DNA from 2 places in the Streptomyces sp. NPDC001985 genome. Region 2 is predicted to be linked to the other one. Evidence: riboswitches for the same ligand, from Rfam matches in the RefSeq annotation. Region 2 holds a riboswitch; the other holds the start of a gene.
The links. Region 2 has a riboswitch for cobalamin ahead of ABT122_RS25555 (prenyltransferase/squalene oxidase repeat-containing protein). Riboswitches for the same ligand answer to the same signal wherever they lie in the genome.

Region 1: it holds a riboswitch for cobalamin, as region 2 does, so the genes downstream of both, ABT122_RS05360 (CbtB domain-containing protein) here and ABT122_RS25555 (prenyltransferase/squalene oxidase repeat-containing protein) in region 2, are expected to answer to the same signal.

The regions. Positions count from the first base shown of each region.
Region 1 covers NZ_JBEOYB010000008.1:70,511-75,417, reverse strand. Annotated here, with positions in the region: gene ABT122_RS05375 (DUF6597 domain-containing transcriptional factor) at 1-214, shown strand, start outside; gene ABT122_RS05370 (VOC family protein) at 224-646, opposite strand; gene ABT122_RS05365 (CbtA family protein) at 730-1,482, opposite strand; gene ABT122_RS05360 (CbtB domain-containing protein) at 1,495-1,713, opposite strand; adenosylcobalamin (AdoCbl) riboswitch at 1,766-1,859, opposite strand; gene ABT122_RS05355 (histidine phosphatase family protein) at 1,919-2,494, shown strand; gene ABT122_RS05350 (aminotransferase class IV family protein) at 2,481-3,287, opposite strand; gene ABT122_RS05345 (hypothetical protein) at 4,074-4,862, opposite strand; gene ABT122_RS05340 (SpoIIE family protein phosphatase) at 4,859-4,907, opposite strand, start outside.
Region 2 covers NZ_JBEOYB010000064.1:44,897-49,803, reverse strand. Annotated here, with positions in the region: gene ABT122_RS25555 (prenyltransferase/squalene oxidase repeat-containing protein) at 124-1,536, opposite strand; cobalamin riboswitch at 1,640-1,779, opposite strand; gene ABT122_RS25550 (prenyltransferase/squalene oxidase repeat-containing protein) at 2,096-4,870, shown strand; gene ABT122_RS25545 (hypothetical protein) at 4,867-4,907, shown strand, end outside.

The DNA of each region.
Region 1 (4,907 bases), on a different contig from region 2:
ACTGCACCGCCGCTCGCTCCACGCCTTCGGCTACGGACCCAAGACCCTCGCCCGGGTGCTGCGGCTCCAGCGGGCCCTGGCCCTGGTGCGCCGGGGGGTGCCGTTCACGGCGGCAGCGCTCGCCGCGGGCTGCGCCGACCAGGCACACCTCGCCCGGGAGATGCGCGAGCTGGCCGGGACGACCCTCACCGCCTACACCGCGTCCCGCCCCTGAGGAGACGGCCTAGTCCTCGTCCGTGCCCGCGTCCGTGTCCGTGTCCGTGTCCGCGAACAGCGAGACACCGCAGCCGTCGGGGTCCAGCACCACCGCGTAGCGCTGCCCCCACACCGCGTCCCACGGTTCGAGATGGCTCCGGTACCCCGCGGCGACCAGCTCCGCGTGGACGGAGTCCACCTCGGCGGCGGTGTCGCAGCGGAAGGCGAGCCCCAGCCGCTCGCCCCCGGTGGGCCGGGTCCACCCGGGGTCGAAGGAGCGGATGGTCTCCTCGGTGTCCCAGAGCACCCGCACCCCACTGGGGAGCGTGGCCTCGGCGTGCGGGGCGGAGTCGGCGCCGGAGGGGACGTCCAGGCCGAGCCGGCGGTAGAAGGCGAGAGACGCGGCCATGTCGGAGGCGACGATGCCGATCGAGTCGAAGCGCGGAGTCATGCCCCCACCGTAGGCGGGCCCCGCGCCGCCGGTCTTGAAGGAATCGGACACCGGCGGGGGCTCCGCCGGTGTCCGTACGGTGGTCAGCGCGCCGTGGCCGCCGTCCGGCGGGCCCCGGAGCGCGCCCCGGGGGTGAGCAGCCGTTCGGCCAGATGGCCGAAGACCAGACCGAACACCGCCCACAGCGTCACCTGGATCGCCAGTGTCGCCAGCCGGAACTCCCAGACCACCGCGGCCGGGAAGTCCTTGGGTACCTCGTTGTACGAGGGCAGGAACGCGAACGCCAGTCCGGTGGCGGCCACGAACCCCGCCACCGCCGCCACCGTCGCGTTCCAGTTGCCCAGCCGGGGCGCGAGACGCCTCCCGGTGATCAGCGCCGCGAGCCCCAGCAGCACACTGACCACCACCATCAGGAAGTACACCGCCGTCCGCTCCCCGATGGTGCCCGGGTCGCCCACCGCCGGCGGGTTCGGCGGGTACTTCAGGAACGGCACCACATACAGCGTCAGCAGCCCGCCGAGGGCGACGAACGCGGCGGTGGCACGGGGGCCGAAGCTCCCGGCGCGGCCGATGGCGGCGCAGTGGGCGAGCGCGGCGATACCGCCGACCGCGACCCCGAAGACCAGCACACCGGTGGCGAGACCGGCCGTGGACTGCACGGCCCGGCTGACGAGTTCCTCGCCGCCGTGCCCATGGCTGTGGCTCTCCTCGAACGCGATCGCCGCGTCCACCGGCCCCTCACCGAGGAAGTACGCCACCACCAGGGCCACCGCCCCCGCGATCAGGCCCGCGAGCATGCCCCGTACCAGCAGGGCCCGTACGGATATGGAGTTCATCGCAGGCCGCCCTCAGTGGCAGGGGAAGCCGAGCAGATGGCGTCCGTCGTGGACCCATTCATGGACACCCTCGCCGGAGACGAGGGCGGTGGCGCCCTGCTCGGCGCCGACGAAGTAGAGGAGGATCAGCATGAGGATGCCGACGAAGGCCGCCCAGGGGGCGAGTTCCTTCCAGGAGACGGGGGTGACCGCCGGTGTGGCGGTGGGGGCGGGCACAGCGGATTGAGCCATGGCAGAACCTCCTGAGGGAGCACGCGTCCCGGTCGTGGTGCCTGGTGCCGCAGACGAGGGCGCGGGGTCTGACTTCCCGCGTCGGTGCGGGTACACAGTGGCGCGACCGTGCCGGATTCCCACCGGACTTCCATCACACTCTCGTCATGTCCACGCGACCGTACCGCTTGCGGGCGGGCACCGCTACGGCGCGGGGTGGCCGGAAATGACGGTACGGATGATGATGGTCGCGCCGGTGGCGACGGAGGCCCTCCGCGAGGCCCGCTTCGAGGCGGGCGAACCGCCGGACGAGGCCGGTCTGGTGAGCGCGCGGGCGGCGGCCGGAGGGCTGCCGAGGGCGGACCGGGCGGTGTCCGGGCCGTCGCCGCGCTGCCGGCTGACGGCCCGGGCGCTCGGGCTCGCCGCCCGGGAGGCGCCGGAGCTGGGCGAGTGGGACATGGGCCGCTGGCGCGGCCGGAGCCTCGCGGAGGTGAGCCGGGACGAGCCGGACGCGGTGGGGCACTGGCTCACCGACCCGTCGGCCGCGCCCCACGGAGGGGAGGCGCTGACCGCGCTGTGCGCCCGGGTCGGGGGCTGGCTGGACGCGCTGCCCCCGGATACCGGCCGGCTCGTCGCGGTGGTGGACCCGGCGGTGGCGCGCGCCGCGCTGGTTCACGCGCTCGGCCTGCCGCTGCCCGTCTTCTGGCGGCTGGACATCGCGCCGCTGACGCTCACCGAACTCAGCTCCCGGGCCGGGCGCTGGAATCTGCGCTGCGGCACCCGGCTCCTCAGAGAGCCGTGAGGGGTTCGGCGCCGTGGGCGCGGTGGAGCACCTCCAGGAAGTCCGGCGCGGCGGGCAGTGCCGCCGAGCCGATCCGGCGCACCGCCACGCCCGGGGTCCAGGAGTTCATCACCACCGCCCCCGACAGCCCCGGCAGATCGGCGGGGGTGACGTCCCGCACCTGCTGGGGGACGCCGAGGTGGGCCAGTTGCCGCCGGAGGATGCCCATGGTGGTCCCGGTCAGGATCGCGGCGCGGGGCCACACCACGGCGGTGCCGTCCCAGAAGGCGAGGTTCCAGATGGTGGCCTCGCTGAGCCGGCCGCGGCGGTCGACGAAGGCGGCGTCGTCGAAGCCCTCCGCGGCGGCCTGCCGCAGGAGATGGGTCTTGGCGACCTCGCCGACGTGCTTCACCGCCGGGAGGAAGCGCTCGTGCTCGACGGTGGTGAGGGTGAGCGGGCCGGCCGGGCCCGAGGAGGGGGGTGCGGTACGGACCAGTACCCCGGGTTCCACCTCGGGCCCGGCGACCGTGAACTCGCCCGCCGGGGAGAACACCGTGGCGGTCAGCGAGAGATCGCCGGGTCCGGCCGCGGCCACCGCGGCCCGGAGACGGGAGCGCACCCGCTCCTCGGGGAGCGCCCGCCCGAACAACACGACGGAGGCGGCGCGCAGCCGCTCCAGATGCAGATCGAGCCCGCGGACGCCGCCGTCGCGGACCTGCATGGCGGTGAAGTGGGCGTGGCCGGCGAAGGCGAGGGGGGAGAGGGCGGGGGTGGTGGTGGGGTGGCCGTTGAGGTGGACGACAGAAGGGGGCATGGGTGTCACTCCCGTGGTGAGCTGGCGGTTGCCCGTGCCCCGACGCTAAACCCTCACACCGATGTGAGAGTCAAACCCCCACCACCCACCCGTGATACCGGCCCCCGCGCCACGGTAGCCCGAGCAAACCCAGCCCGTCTGGGGGCACCTGCCAGAGGCAGCTCCGGGGGAGTTTGAGGACGGACCCTGTGCGACAGGTGCCCGCATCCCGCGGGCCACGGTCGGGGGCCGGCCCCCGGACCCCCGCTCCTCAATCGCCGGCGGGGCTGGGTGGTGCTGCTCAGTCACCGGTGGGGCTGGGTGGTGCTCCTCAATCGCCGGAGGGGCTGAGAGATCCAGCCCGTCCGGCGTTTGAGGACGGACCCTGGTCCACAGGTTCCCGCACTGTGCGGGCCACGGTCGGGGGCCGGCCCCCGGACCCCCGCGCCTCAATCGCCGGCGGGGCTGGGTGGTGCTGCTCAGTCACCGGCGGGGCTGGGTGGTGCTCCTCAATCGCCGGAGGGGCTGAGAGATCCAGCCCGTCCGGCGTTTGAGGACGGACCCTGTGCGACAGGTGCCCGCACTGTGCGGGCCCGGGTCGGGGGCCAGCCCCGGACCCCCGCGCCTCAATCGCCGGCGGGGCTGGGTGGTGCTGCTCAGTCACCGGTGGGGCTGGGTGGTGCTGCTCAGTCACCGGTGGGGCTGGGTGGTGCTGCTCAGCCGCCGGCGGGGCTGGGTGGTGCTGCCTCAGCCGCCGGTGGGGCTGAGGGGTGTGCCTCAAACGCCAGTGGGGCTGAGAGGGGTGCCTCAGACGGCGGAAGCGTTGGGGGGTGCGGCGTGGCCGTGGGCCAGGAGGGGGAGGGGTGGGGGGTAGGCCAGGGGGTCGAGGGGGACGTCCTCCTCGCACACAGGGGAGGCGCACTCGCAGGCGAAACGGGCCACCAGGCCCGCCCGGGGCGCCCACGCCCGTCCCAGGAACCCCCGGTACTGCTCCGCCACCACCCCGTTCGCGTACCGCAACAACCCCCGCCGCCCCTCCGCCGTCCGCACCCCCGACAACTCCCCCGCGAAGAACCCCTCCACCTCCGCCAGGGTCTCGGCCACCCCCCGCTCCCCGTCCACCCGCAGCACCGCGCCCCCGTACTCCTCCACCTCCGCCTCGATCACCCGCACCAGATGCCGGTAGAGCGCCAGCGGGCCCGGCTCCAGGCCGCGTTCCGCGAGGCGGCGGCGCTGGACCTCAGGGGTGGGCAGCAGCCACAGGGCGCGGGGTCCGGCGAACCGGGGGGTCACGGGGGTGCCCTCCACCACCGTCGGCGGCGACGGCGGCAGCGCCCGCACATCCTCCGCGATCATCGCGCCGCGCTCGTGGTGCAGCGACATCGCGAGCAACTCCTCCTCCGGCGCCGACCACCGCTCCTCCCGGGGAAGCGCCTCCCAGCGGATCGCCGCCCGGTGCCCCGCCGCGATGGCCCGGTCCCGGTGCTTCCAGGTGTGCGCGTCGGCGCCGTACCAGCGCAGACCGTGCCGCCGGGCCAGCAGCCTGGCCACCGTCGTCTTCCCCGCGCCGGGCGGCCCCCCGATCCACAGGCTCACTCCTCGTGCCCCGGGATCGGCTGCTCCGTCCAGATCACCTTCCCG
Region 2 (4,907 bases):
TCCCGCGCGCCGGGTCCTGGTGGCTTTTCCCCCCCCCCGTTCTCTTTTGCGGGCGCGGGGCCCGCCCCCGGGGGGGGGGCCCTTTCCCGGCGTTCGGTTCACGGGCCCCCGCCGGGCCGGCGGTCAGGCTCCCCAGCGCAGGGCGATCGTGTCCCCGACGTTGATCACCCGGGCGCGGGAGGCGGCGGCGAGGGCCGAGCCGTCCGTGCTCACCTTCCAGGTGCCGGAGCCGCTGTTGGCCTTGCCGTTGAGCGCGGTGATCGCGCCGGTGCCCGACGAGGGCGTCACGGCGGTCACACAGCCGGCCGGTGTCGCCGCCGAAGCGGCGGCGTCCAGCACGTTTCCGAGGGTGGTCGTGGCGCCGGTGGGCGTGAGGGCCACGGAGCAGACCTTGAGCGCCCCCGCGCCGTCGTCGACGGTGAGGGCGAGTTCGGTGGCCGTCCCCGGGGTGAAGGCGCTCGCCGCCACCCATCGCGGCGCGCCCGCCGTGACCGGTGTGGGCGGGGCGGCGGTGAAGCCGCCGCCCGCGACGGCGCGCAGGGCGTCGACGGAGGAGTAGGCGGAGGGCGTGGTGTCGGTCGGCTTGTACTTGAAGCCGCCGCCGGGGTTGTACTGGTTGGCGATGAGGAAGTCGACCGGGGTCCTGCCCATCGAGGTGAGGAAGTCGCCGGTCTGCGGGTTGATGCCACAGGCGTTGAGCCCGGCGACGGCCCAGCCGTTGGAGTTGGTGTTGGCGCCGTACAGGGAGTCGAAGGCCCCGTTCGCGGGGAGCAGTCTGGTCTTGAGGAACGCCTTGGCCTGCACGATGTCGGCGTCCGTGTTCGGGACTCCGGCGGTGCACAGGGCCGCCATGGCGGCGCCGGTCATGTCCACGTCGCTGGGTGCGTTGAGACGGGTCGGGTTGCCCTCGGCCTTCTGGTAGTCCCAGCCGCCGTCGTTGTGCTGGTTGGCCCGGACCCGGGTGGTTATCCGGTCGGCGAGGGCCTGGGGGACGCGCTGGGCGCCGCTCTGCGTCCTGGCCCCGTTGAGGGCGAGCGCGGCGAAGACCGTGCCGTTGAAGTTGCCCGAGGGGCCGAAGTAGCCGGCCTCGGCGGTCTGCCAGTAGCCGTAGATGTCCGCGATGAGATTGCGGGACGGGGAGACCCGGGCCGGGTCGATGCCCGCGGCGTAGGCGTTCAGCGTGGCGCGCTCGTAGTCCGTGACGACCGGGGTGGCGGAGGGCCAGGCCGCGGTGGAGAGCAGGTTCCGGTAGACGGTGCGGGCGTTCTTGGTGGTGTCGCCGCCGGGGGCGACATCGGCGACGGCGGTGCCGGCCGCGGCGAGGGCGCCGAAGGCCCACTCGCTGGAGAGGCCGGACCCGGCGTAGGAACCGTCTGCGGCCTGGAGGGACTTGAGGTAGGCGACACCGTTCGTCTTCGAGGTGGCGATCTGCGCGGGGGACGAGGTCGCGGACGCGGGGAGCACGGTCAGGGCGAAGGCCCCGAGCGCGGCGGGGATCGCCAGGGCGAGGCGTCGGGAGGTCGGAGGACGGGACATGGGGGCCACTCCTGTGATGACAGGGACTCCGGCGGCACCCATGCCGAAGGGAGCCCTCCCGGCCGGGGGGTGCGGGGCCGTCGTCCAAGCGCGTGGTACGGCGTCGAATGCTGCTTCACCGCATGGGCATTCGGGCTCGGTACGGCCCTCGTGCCGTCCCACACCGCTGCGCGTCAGCCCCGGATTCGCACCGGATTCCCCCATGTGGCAGCCCTGGACGCTACCGGAGAGACCACCCGGCCACCAGAGCGGGAAGCACAGCGGCCCCGGACCGCGCGGGTGGGATTCAGGTCACCTTGACGCTGTCTTCGTCCGCGTGTTCCAATCCCGCTGATACAGACTCAACTTCAGGGAAAGCCGGTCGAATTCCGGCGCTGACCCGCAACCGTGGGCCCGGCAGCAGCCGGGCGAGCCGGATTGCCTGAAGGACTGATTCCAGCGAGAAGCGCCGTCGCGGACTACGGCGTGGTCGACCGGCTCTCCCCGTGCCCCGCTCGAACTCGAAGCGGACGGAGCCCCTCCGCCACGCCCTGCCGCCCGGAGGACACGAGGGGCCGTGGTGGGGACAGGCGTACGGAGACGGTGGGCGGGCCCGGCCGCGCTGGTGACGGCGGTGGTCCTGCTCGCGGGCACGGGTGTGTCCCTGGCCGCCGCTCCCCCGGCCGCGGCCGATCCGGTCAACCGGTGCACGGCCACCCGGGGCGCCATCGTCGCGGTGGACTTCGGCCCCTTCGGCGGCGGTGTCGCGCGCGGCTGCGACACCACCCCCACCACCGGCTACGAGCTGCTGCGCGAGGCCGGTTTCACCACCGCCGGGACCGGTCACGACGGCCCCGCGTTCATCTGCCGGATCGGTCACGGCTCGTTCGACTCCGGCAGGCAGTACCCGACTCCGGCGACCGAGGACTGCGTGCTCACCCCGCAGGCCACCGCGTACTGGTCGTACTGGGTCGCCTCGCGGGACGCATCGGAGTGGAGCTACAGCCATCACGGGGCGATGGACCGCCGGCCGAAGCCGGGCGACGTGGACGCGTGGGTCTACGGCGGCACCGACGTCGGCGGCAGCACCGGCAAGCCGGACTTCAGCCCCGACGAGGTCCGCGCGGAGGGCCTGCCACCGGCTCCCGACCCCGAGGCCCCCGCCGTTCCGCCGGGTGAGGTGAACATCGCCAAGGCCGCCTCCTGGGTGCGGGGCAAGCTGACCCGCGGCGACCGGGTGGTGGACGACGGCGGCGAAACCCCCAACCATCTGCTGACCACCGAGGCCGCGTACGCGCTCGCCGCGGCGGACGGCCGGAGCCGCACCGTGGACCGGATCGCCGCCTTCCTCGGCTCCCGGGCGACGGCCTACGCCTACCCGGAGGGGACGGACGCGGCCCCGGACGCGGCGGCGGCGGCCCGTCTCGCGCTGGTCGCCACCAGCACCGAGAAGGACCCGCGCGATGTCGGCGGGCACGATCTGCTCACCGGTCTCGCCGACCATGTCTGTCCGACCGGTTCGGACTCCGGTGTCCACGTTCCCGGGTGCACCGCCCGGGGCGACTTCCGCAACGCGACGTACACCGAGGCGCAGGCGCTGGCGCTGCTGGCGCTGCTGCGGGGCGGTGAACGGCCCCCGGCCCACGCGGTGACCCGGCTGACCCGGGCCCAGTGCCGGAGCGGCGGTTTCGCCGCGAGCCTCGGCCACACCGTCTGCGACGGCGATCTCCTCAGCACGGGTGCGGCCGTCCTGGCGCTGCGCAAGGCCGGCGGTCACCCGGGGCAGCTGGGCAAGGCGCGCACCTATCTGCGGAAGAGCCAGTTCCCCAGCGGCGCCTTCCCCGGCTGGACCGGGAGCACCACGGGCCATGTGATCTCCACCGCGTACGCCGCCCAGGCGCTGCGGGCCCTCGGCGACACCGTCCGTGCCGACGCCGCCGTCTCCTGGCTCTCCCGGCAGCAACTCCCCGATGGGGGCTTCGGGTTCGATGAGGACGCGACGGACGCGTCCGTCTACGCGACCTCGGTCGCCGTCCTCGCCGGGAAGGACACCAGTCTCGCCCGGCTGACCACGGAGCCCCGCCCGGCCAAGCCCCCGACCGGGCCCCCGACCGAGCCGCCGGCCGGCGACGGCGAGGGACCCGACCTGAAGAAGGGGGTCGCCTATCTGACCGGCGCGGCCAACCTCCGGCAGGGGCGGTTCTACGGCACCGGCGGCGCCCCCGCGCGGGCGGACTTCGGCCTCACCATCGACGGCGCCTACGCGCTCGCCGCGACCGGTCTCGACAACGGCAAGCTGCGGGGCGTCGTCGACTTCCTGGACGGCGGCGGCGAGGACGGCGAGGGCCGCACCGTCCACGACTGGACCAAGCTGGGCACCGCGTACGCCGGCGGCGGCTACATCGGCAAGACCGCCGTGCTCGCCCAGGCCGTCGGCCGCGACCCGCGCGACTTCGCCGGCGAGGATCTGATCGCGGGGCTCGCGAAGGCCGTCTGCGCCCGGCCCAGCGCCGCCCCGGACCGCAGCTGTCCCGCGCGGGGCGCCTACACCTGGGCGCCCTCCGTCTTCGCCCAGTCGCTCGCGGTCATCGCGCAGCTCAGGGCCGGTGAGAAGAGCGCGGCGGCGGCCCCCGTCGCCTACCTGGTGAGCCTTCAGCACTCCTCCGGCGCCTGGCCCAGCCTCGTCCCCTCCACCGGCGACTCCGACGTGGACTCCACGGCCATCGCCGCCATGGCCCTGGACCTCGTCGGGGAGCCGGGGACCGACAGGGCCGTCGACCGGGCCCTCGCGTGGATCGCGACCCGGCAGTTCGCCGATGGCGGCTTCCCCGGTGCCGCCGGGAACTCCGTGAACTCCGCCGCCCTCGCGGTGCAGGGCCTGTCGCTGGACGCCCCCCGGTACGGCAAGCAGATCGCCAAGGCGCGGAAGTTCCTGGCCGCGCGGCAGAACGGCGACGGCGGCTTCAATGTCGCGAAGGAGGGCCAGCGCGGCTCCGATCTGCGCGCCTCGACCCAGGCCGTGGGGGGCAGCACCGGTGTCTCCTTCGGGACGCTGACCCGCGATCTGAGCGGTACGAGCCCGCAGCCCGCGCCCGCGCCCACCCCCTCGCCGAGCCCCTCGTCGTCCTCGTCGTCCACCCCCGACATCGTCACGGACGGTACGGACGGAGCGGACGGCACCGCCGGCACGGACACCGGCGGCGACCGGGCCCACGGCTCCGGCGGTGAACTGGCCTCCACCGGCGTCCCGGCGGCCTCGCTCGCGGCCGGCTCCGCCGCGCTGGTCCTGACGGGCCTCGCCCTGACCGCGGTGTTCCGCGACCGCCGCCGCACCCGGGAAGGGAGCCCGTCATGAGAGGGTTCGCCGCCCGCACGGCCCGGCCGGCCGTCGC